2 regions of the Arthrobacter dokdonensis genome follow, and region 1 is predicted to be linked to the other one. Evidence: riboswitches for the same ligand, from Rfam matches in the RefSeq annotation. Region 1 holds a riboswitch; the other holds the start of a gene.

Region 1 (4,291 bases):
TGCGCCGCTCCCCCGTCGTGGCCGGCGACTTCGTGGCGCTGGTGGGCGACGCCTCCGGAAAGCCGGACACCTTGGCACGCCTGGTCCGGGTAGAGGAACGCCGCACCCTGCTGCGGCGCAGTGCCGACGACACGGACCCCGTTGAACGCGTGGTGGTGGCCAACGCCGACCAGCTCGTGATCGTGGTCGCGGCAGCCAACCCGGAACCGCGCACCGGCTTCATCGACCGCGCCCTGGTGGCCGCCTACGATTCCGGCATTGCGCCGATCCTCCTGATCACCAAGGCGGACATCAAGGACCCCGCCGAGCTGCTGGCCAACTACCGGCACCTGGACATGACAGTAATCATCAGCCGCACCGCCGCCCCGGGCGCGGCCGACGCCGCCTCAGCCGTCGACGCACGCAGCGACGACGGCGACTCCGCCCTCCTGGCCGGCGGCGCCGTCGAACAACTCCACCACCACCTGGACGGCAAGGTCAGCGTGCTGGTGGGGCACTCCGGCGTCGGCAAGTCCACCATGGTCAACGCACTCACGGGTTCCCAGCGGGCCACCGGCGGCGTCAACGCGGTCACGGGGCGGGGCCGCCACACCTCGTCCTCGGCCCTCGCGTTGCGGCTGCAGGACGGGGAGGCGGGCTCGTGGATCATCGACACCCCCGGCATCCGTTCCTTCGGCCTGGCCCACGTGGACCCGAACCGGATCCTGCACGCGTTCCCCGACCTGCAACCCGGCACCGACGACTGCGAACGCGGTTGCAAACACGACTCCTCGGCCGTCAATTGCGGCTTGGACCCGTGGGTTGCCGGTGGCCATGCCGGCGGCGCGGGCCCGGCCCGGCTGGCGTCCCTGCGGCGCCTGCTGGGCACCAGCAGCCGCACCGAAGGCCGCGCCGAGGCCAAGGAGCTCGGCAACAACGACTGACAGCATCCCCGGGCGATCGGATCGGAATCGGCGGTGCAGCTTCTGCGGGCCCAGGCTGCTGTGCCCAATCGGCGGTGCAGCTCCTGCGACCTGGGCGTCCCGCAACCCGCATTACCTGCACCATCAATCCCGTTCCCGGCCCACAGCCCGCATTACCTGCACTATCAATCCCGTTCCCGGCCCACAGCCCGCATTACCTGCACCATCAATCCCGCACCATCAATCCCGTTCCCGGCCCACAGCCGACCGCCGCCAGCACGAGGACCCCATGGTCCCGCATATCCGGCCAATTTACCGATACGGTGAGGGACATGACTGTCCAACCCCAGACGTACAACGACGACCTCCGCCTGGCACACGTTTTGGCCGACACCGTCGACTCCCTGACGATGTCGCGCTTCAAGGCCCTTGACCTGCAGATTGAGACGAAGCCGGACCTGACGCCGGTCACGGACGCGGACAAGACGGCAGAGGAATCGATCCGCAGTCAGTTGTCCCGGGTGCGCCCCCGCGATGCCGTGCTGGGCGAGGAGTTCGGCAGCAGCGGCCATGGCTCACGCCGGTGGATCATCGATCCCATTGACGGGACGAAGAACTTTGTCCGCGGCGTGCCTGTCTGGGCCACGCTGATCGCGCTGGTGGACGAGGGCCGGCCCGTGGTGGGCGTGGTCAGCGCGCCGGCACTGGGCAAGCGCTGGTGGGCGGCCGAGGGCACCGGCGCCTATACAGGCAAGTCGCTGGCCTCCGCCACCCGCATCCGCGTCTCCAACGTCTCGGAACTTGCCGACGCCTCACTGTCCTATTCCTCGCTGACGGGCTGGGCGGACCGCGGCAACCGGGACGAGTTCCTGGCCCTGACGGACGAGGTCTGGCGTACGCGCGCCTACGGCGACTTCTGGTCGTACTGCCTCGTCGCGGAGGGCTCAGTGGACATCGCCTGCGAACCGGAGCTGAACCTGTACGACATGGCCGCCCTGGTGCCGATCGTCACGGAAGCCGGCGGCCGCTTCACCTCCCTGGACGGCGTGGACGGCCCGTTCGGCGGCAACGCCCTGGCCACCAACTCCATCCTGCACGCCGAGGTCCTGCGCCGCCTGAATCCCGGCTGGGACGACCTCCTCTCCTAAGCGGGACAGGTCCCCGCCGGGGTTGAAGCACGGGCGCGTTAAGTGCGACGGCGGCACCGCCGTCGCGCTTAATTCTCACCCTCGCGCTTGGGGCCGGGCCTCAGGGAGGCGGCATGTGTCGTAACAAATGCGCACGACGCCGCGGTGGGCTAGCCTTTTGGGCATAGGTCACGAGTGCCAGCGCTAAACCCCGGTTTGCTGGCCGGCAACCCTCCTTTCGCGGCGGGGTGCCCCGGGTGACGACCTGGCCGGGCCGGAGCGGTCTTGGCAAGCGCGGACTTTTGACGTTCCCTGCGGCTTCGCCGGAGCGTCAGGTCCTTCCCAAGGGAGCCTCCCATGAGTTCTGCAATCCTCGAAAAAGCACGCCTTTCCGACACGCCCCTGCTGCCCGTGGTGGGCCGCGACCTCGCTGCCCCGCTGATCCAGGGCGGCAGCACACGCTACGTGAACCTTGACTATGCGGCGTCCGCCCCGGCCGTGGAGGAAGTGGCCGCACACCTGTCCGAGGTGCTCCCGTACTACGCCAGCGTTCACCGCGGGGCGGGCTTCGCCTCGCAGGTCAGTACCTCCCTGTACGAAAACGCCCGGCACGCCGTGGCGGACTTTGTGGGCGCCCGGACGGACGACGCCGTCGTTTTTACCCGCAACACCACCGACTCCCTGAACCTGCTGGCCGGCTGCGTGGAGTCGCTGCTGGCGGAGCGCGGCCGCACCGCCGGCACGTCCCACGGACACGGGGAGGTCCTCTACCTGGACATCGAACACCATGCCAACCTGCTGCCGTGGCAGGCGCTGCCCCACCGGTCGGTGGTGGCCGGGCACAGCGTCGCGTCGACCCTGCACCGGGTGGAGACCCAGCTGCGCGCAGGCAACGTGGTGCTGCTGGCCGTCACCGGCGCCTCCAATGTCACGGGCGAGGTGCTGCCCATTGCCGAGCTGGCGTCGCTGGCCCACAGGCACGGCGCCCGGATTGTGGTCGACGCCGCCCAGCTGGCCCCGCACCGGCGCCTCCACATTGCCCGCGACGGCATCGACTACGTGGCCTTCTCCGGCCACAAGCTTTACGCTCCGTTTGGTGCCGGCGTGTTGGTGGGGCGCCCGGACTGGCTCGACGACGGCCGCCCGCACCTGGCCGGCGGGGGCGCCGTGAAGGACGTGCGGCTGGAATCCGTGCGCTGGACAAAGGGCCCGGCCCGCCACGAGGCCGGCTCGCCCAACGTCCTTGGCGCGGCGACGCTGGCCAAGGCCACGCAGGTCCTGGCCGCCCTGGACCCCGACGAGTGGCACGCGCATGAGCAGGAGCTGCGCGCCCGCCTGGTGGCCGGGCTGGAAGCGCTGCCCGGCGTCACCGTCCACCAGCTGTTTTCCGATTCCGCGAGCCACCCCCGCTGCGGCACCATCGGCGTGGTGAACTTTTCCGTGCAAGGGTACGACGCCGGACTGGCCGCCGCCTATCTCTCCGCCGAACACGGCGTGGGCGTGCGGGACGGCAGGTTCTGCGCGCATCCGCTGCTGCGCCGGCTGGGTCTGGCCTCGGGCTCGCTGCGTGCCAGCTTCGGCGTGGGCTCGCGGCGTGAGGACGCCGACCGCCTGGTCAGCGGCGTGGCAGCCCTGGTCAACGAGGGCCTCGGCTGGGACTACGTGGTGGACGCGGGCCGCTGGGTGCCCGCCAACGACTCCCGCGGTTACCCCGAATGGGCGCCCAACACCCCGGGCACGGCCGGCGCGGCCCCCTGCTCCACCGACTGACGCCATGGCGGGCGGCGGGGGTAGAGTGGAGCGGCGAATCCACCACCAGAACGGAGCATGATGTCAGGCGCGGGCGGACCGGTCTTTGACGACGCACGGCGGGTGGCGATGGCCGACGCTTTTCAGGAGGGCGGGGCCCATTACGACAAGGTGCGCCCCGGCTACCCGGAGGAGTCGCTGGACTGGCTTTCCTCCGGCCTCGACGTCCGGGACGTCCTGGATGTCGGAGCCGGGACGGGGAAGTACACGCAACTGCTGGCCGTGCGGGGATGGCGGGTGACCGCCGTCGACCCTTCGGCCGACATGCTCGAACAGCTGAAGCGGAACCTCCCGGCGGTCAAGACGCTGCCGGGAACTGCGGAAAGCACGGGTTTGGCGGCTGGTTCCGTGGATCTGGCGGTGGCCGCCCAGGCCTGGCACTGGTGCGATCCGGTCGCGGCGAGCACGGAGCTGGCGCGCGTCCTGCGGCCCGGAGGCGTGCTCGGGCTGGTG
Region 2 (4,291 bases), 1.5 Mb from region 1:
TTGAGCCACCGTTCCCAGAGCAGCTTCACCGTCAAGGCAGGGTCCTTGCGCAGCGCAGCCCTTCCGCGGGGCGTGAGCTGCATGCGCGGCCCGTCGGCGAGTCCTCCCGCCTGAAGAAGCAGCGGCCAGGCGAAAGCCGAGATGGCTTCACTGGCATAAAAGTCGCCGCCAGGGAGGTTCTCGGCCAGCAGCTTCACGGTGGCTGCAGACGGCTTGCGCGTCGCAGCGCTGACCCGCAATTTGCCGGCCTCCGCCAGCGCCAGCACCACGGGCAGCTGCGCCAGCGCCCGCTGCTCGGTCATGACTTCGGCCGCATCCACCGGGGAATCATCCATGCTCCATGCTCCTTGTCCGGTCGCCGTACGGCGGCCTTTGCCAGCTGAACAGTCTGCCTTACTTCACGCCCAGGTAGTCCTCCAGCAGCACAACCTTCAGCCCGGCCGCCTTCTGCGCCCTGATGAACGCCGCCAGGTCCGCGGGCAATTCTGGCCGGAAGTGCATCAGTACGATGTCCCCCGGGCGCAGTGCCTGGCCCACCTGGTACTGCATGGACCGCGCGTTGGCCTTCGCCTCCCAGTCCACAATCGCTTTCATGCCGCACTCCGCGGCGGCCCTGCGCACGGCCTGCGTGTACGGGCCTCCCGGTGGACGGAAGAGGACGGGACGCCGGCCGAAGTACTTTTCCTCATAGTCCGCCATGCCGCAGATCTCGGCCTTGACCTGCGGGTACGGGAGGTTGATGAAGCCCAGGTTGTGGGTCATCGTGTGGTCCTCGATGAGGTATCCGGCGTCGAGATAGGCCTGGTAGAAGCCCGCGTGCCCGGCAATGAAGGTGTGCGCCAAAAACAGCGACGCCTTGATGCCGTTCCGCTCCAGCAGCGCCAGGTCGGATGCCCGCTTCACCGCCCCGTCGTCAATGGTCAGGAACACCACCTTTTGTTGCGTGGGGATCTTGGTGATGACCGGGACCATGCCGTCCTCAATGGGCGGCAGCGTATAGTCCGGCACCAGCCCGCCCAAGGTGCTGTGCCGCCCCGTCGTCGGATCCAGGGCTGAGGGCGCGGACGACGCCGGAGCCTGCGTTGCGCTCACGGCCCCGGCCGCCGTCGTGGTCCAGGACGGTGCCGTCGGCGCGGTGGTCGCGGAGGTGCCGGCCGGCGTCGTGGTTCCGGCGGCAACGCGCAGGACGCCCACGGCGAGCGCGGCGAGCACCACCACCACGGCGAGCGTAATCCAGCGGGCCGTGTTCGGGATGGTGCGCATATGGCGGGGCATGTCGGCCTTTGGGGTTGAACTTACAGGCCGATGGCGGCGGCCTGTATTTTGGGGCAGGTGTCCATGACCACGTCCAGGCCGGCGTCGGCCGCCCGCTGTGCCGCGGCCTCGTCGACGACCCCCACTTGCAGCCAGACCGCCTTGGCGCCGACGGCGATGGCCTGGTCCACCACCGCGCCCACCTTGGTGGAGTTCACAAAACAGTCGACGACGTCAATTGCTCCTGGAATCTCGGCGAGGGTCCTGTAGCCCTTGACCCCGTGGACGTCGTCGCCCGACAGGTTGACCGGAATGATTTCCTGTCCCAGGTGCTGCTGCAGGAACAACGACACACCCACCGCCGCCCGCAGCGGGTTGTTGGACAGCCCGACCACCGCCCAGCGGGCGGGCGTGGTCAGCAGGCGGTGGATGACCGCGGGATCGTTGACATGGCTCATGGAGCCAATTTTATGTGCCCGACCGGAGGATTGGCCTCAGGCACGGCCGTGGCAGGGGCAGGTACGGCCCGTCCGCGGAAGTCCTCGTCGCAATGCGGCGCAACGCGGCGCAATGATTTGGCGTGGAGCCCGGCCCGAGGGCACAATGGGCGTGACCATCCCGAGCGGCCGAGAGATCTGGCTCAGCGACGCCGCAGCAACCCTCCTTGGCCGTGCCTGAACAGTGTTCGGCAGCGTCGGGGACCGGTGCTACCGCCAGAAACGATGGAAGGAATCCATTCGTGGCTTTAAACACCGACCACATCCGCACCACCCACGCCGGCTCGCTGCCCCGCACCCCTGCCCTGCTGGCCGCCAACGCCGAACGGGAGGCCGGCGGCGACACCGACGAATACCAAGCCCTGCTTGCGGATTCCGTGGTGGACATCGTTGCCCGGCAGCAGGCCGCCGGCATCGACATTCCCAATGACGGCGAGTACGGCCACACCATGTCCAACGCCGTCGACTACGGCGCCTGGTGGAACTACTCGTTCGGCCGCCTCGGTGGGCTGGAGGCAACCACCGTGGACCGTTGGGCCGACGACGAAGCGCACCGATCCACGCCCGGCAACGTGGTGCTGACTTCCTTTCCGGACCGTCGAGACCGACAGAAATTCAACGAGGCCTACAGCGACCCGGCCTCCGGCATCCTGGCCCATCGCAAGGCCACGACGCAGCCGAAGATTGTCGGACCGCTGACCTACACGGGACACGCACAGGTCGCCTCCGACGTTGCCAACCTGGGCAAGGGACTTGCCTCCGCCGGCCTGACGGAGGGGTTCATGGCAGCGTTGTCACCCGGCTCCTGCGCCCGGCTGGCCAACGAGTATTACGCCACCGACGAGGAACTGCTCTACGCCTGCGCGGACGCCATGCGCGAGGAGTACAAGGCGATCATCGGCGCCGGCCTGACGGTCCAGCTCGACGATCCCTCGCTGGCCGAGAGCTGGGACCAGGTCAACCCGGAACCGGCCCTCGCCGATTACAAGAAGTTCATCCAACTGCGGGTCGAGGCCACCAACTACGCCCTCCGGGGACTTCCCGAGGACAAGATCCGCCTCCACGTGTGCTGGGGCTCATGGCACGGCCCACACACCACGGACATCCCCTTCGCCGACATTCTCGACGAGGTGCTCGCCATCCAAGCGGGCGCCTATTCCTTCGAGGCCGCCAATGTCCGGCACGAACATGAATGGAAAATCTGGCAGGACGCCAGGCTGCCGGAAGGCAAATCCATCATCCCCGGCGTGGTTTCCCATGCGACGAACGTGGTGGAACACCCGGAACTCGTGGCGGACCGTATCGAGCGCTTCGCCTCGGTGGTGGGCCGCGAGGCCGTCATCGCATCCACCGACTGCGGCCTGGGCGGCCGCGTCCACCCGCAGATCGCGGCGGCCAAGCTGGAGGCGCTGGGGCAGGGCGCGGAAATAGCCTCACGCCGACTCTGGAAAGGACCTAGGCGACGCTGAAGGACTCGTCGGCGCCGGGGCGGTCGTTGTCCCCGGTGTCGGTCTCGCGTTCATCTTCCTCGTCGTCGTCCAGGTCGTCGTAATCCACGTAGTCGTCGCTGGTCAGTTCCTCCGTGTAGAGGGACCAGAACTCGTTGGGGCCGGCGGCCGGGGGGTCCAGGACCTTCAGCTGGGATTCGAAGGACTTCCTGACCGCGGAAAACTCCTCGTCGTCCTCCGGGCCGGGTGCGTCGCTGTCAATGGAGCCCCACGCGGACACGATTTGGACGAACGTGTCCAGGTTGGAGGCAACAAGGGACTCGTCGTCCTCGCAGACAAAGAGCACGGCCCCCTTCTTGCGATCGACCACGACAAACTGGAAGTCGCCGTCGTTGCACACCACGGCACGCCCGGCAGGATCGTTGTGGTACGGGGGTTTCAGCCAGGTGCCGTCCATCGGCATGTCCTCCAACGCCGAGGGGTGCAGCGGCTCAAGCGCCGCCCAAATTCTGGAATCATTCATGGCTTCCTCCTGCCCTTATTCCTGACACTAACCACCGGGAACCGTGCCGTCAATGGAATATTTCTACCCGGCCGGAACCACCACCGCATTGCTCTCAAAACGCCGGTTGCGCAGCACCGGCAGGAATTCGCGCACTTCCTCGATGCGCTTGTGCGTCACGTCCGCCGTGGCCACGCCCTCCGCCTCGTCGTCCAGGAAGTCCTGCGGAATGCCCATGGGATCCAGCACCACCGAATGGCCGATGCAATGGTCGCTCGAGGTTCCCGCCGCCGCAATCCACACCGTGTTTTCAATGGCACGGGCCTTCAGCAGCGTCTCCCAGTGGTCCACCTTGTGGTCGCCCTTGAACCAGGCCGCCGCGACGCAGATCAGGTCCGCCCCGGCCAGCGCCAGCGCCCGGGCCTGCTCGGGGAAGCGGATGTCGTAGCAGGTCATGATGCCCACCTGGAAGCCGCCGATGTCCACCAGGGTCACGCCGTTGTCGCCGGGCTTGATCCTGCGCGATTCCTGGTAGGAGAACGCGTCATAGAGATGCAGCTTACGGTAGGTGCCCAGGATGGCGCCGTCCT

The links. A riboswitch is a leader RNA that binds a small molecule or an ion and turns the genes downstream of it on or off. The one in region 1 is predicted to bind S-adenosylmethionine.
Region 2: it holds a riboswitch for S-adenosylmethionine, as region 1 does, so the genes downstream of both, DMB86_RS03590 (cobalamin-independent methionine synthase II family protein) here and DMB86_RS16145 (aminotransferase class V-fold PLP-dependent enzyme) in region 1, are expected to answer to the same signal.

The regions. Positions count from the first base shown of each region.
Region 1 is NZ_CP029642.1:3,621,087-3,625,377, forward strand. It holds gene rsgA (ribosome small subunit-dependent GTPase A) at 1-923, shown strand, start outside; gene hisN (histidinol-phosphatase) at 1,235-2,050, shown strand; SAM riboswitch class IV at 2,217-2,330, shown strand; gene DMB86_RS16145 (aminotransferase class V-fold PLP-dependent enzyme) at 2,387-3,799, shown strand; gene DMB86_RS16150 (class I SAM-dependent methyltransferase) at 3,857-4,291, shown strand, end outside.
Region 2 is NZ_CP029642.1:782,142-786,432, reverse strand. It holds gene DMB86_RS03605 (hypothetical protein) at 1-335, opposite strand, end outside; gene DMB86_RS03600 (polysaccharide deacetylase family protein) at 394-1,275, opposite strand; gene DMB86_RS03595 (CoA-binding protein) at 1,296-1,712, opposite strand; SAM riboswitch class I at 1,865-1,983, shown strand; gene DMB86_RS03590 (cobalamin-independent methionine synthase II family protein) at 1,994-3,220, shown strand; gene DMB86_RS03585 (SUKH-4 family immunity protein) at 3,207-3,722, opposite strand; gene DMB86_RS03580 (carbon-nitrogen hydrolase family protein) at 3,786-4,291, opposite strand, start outside.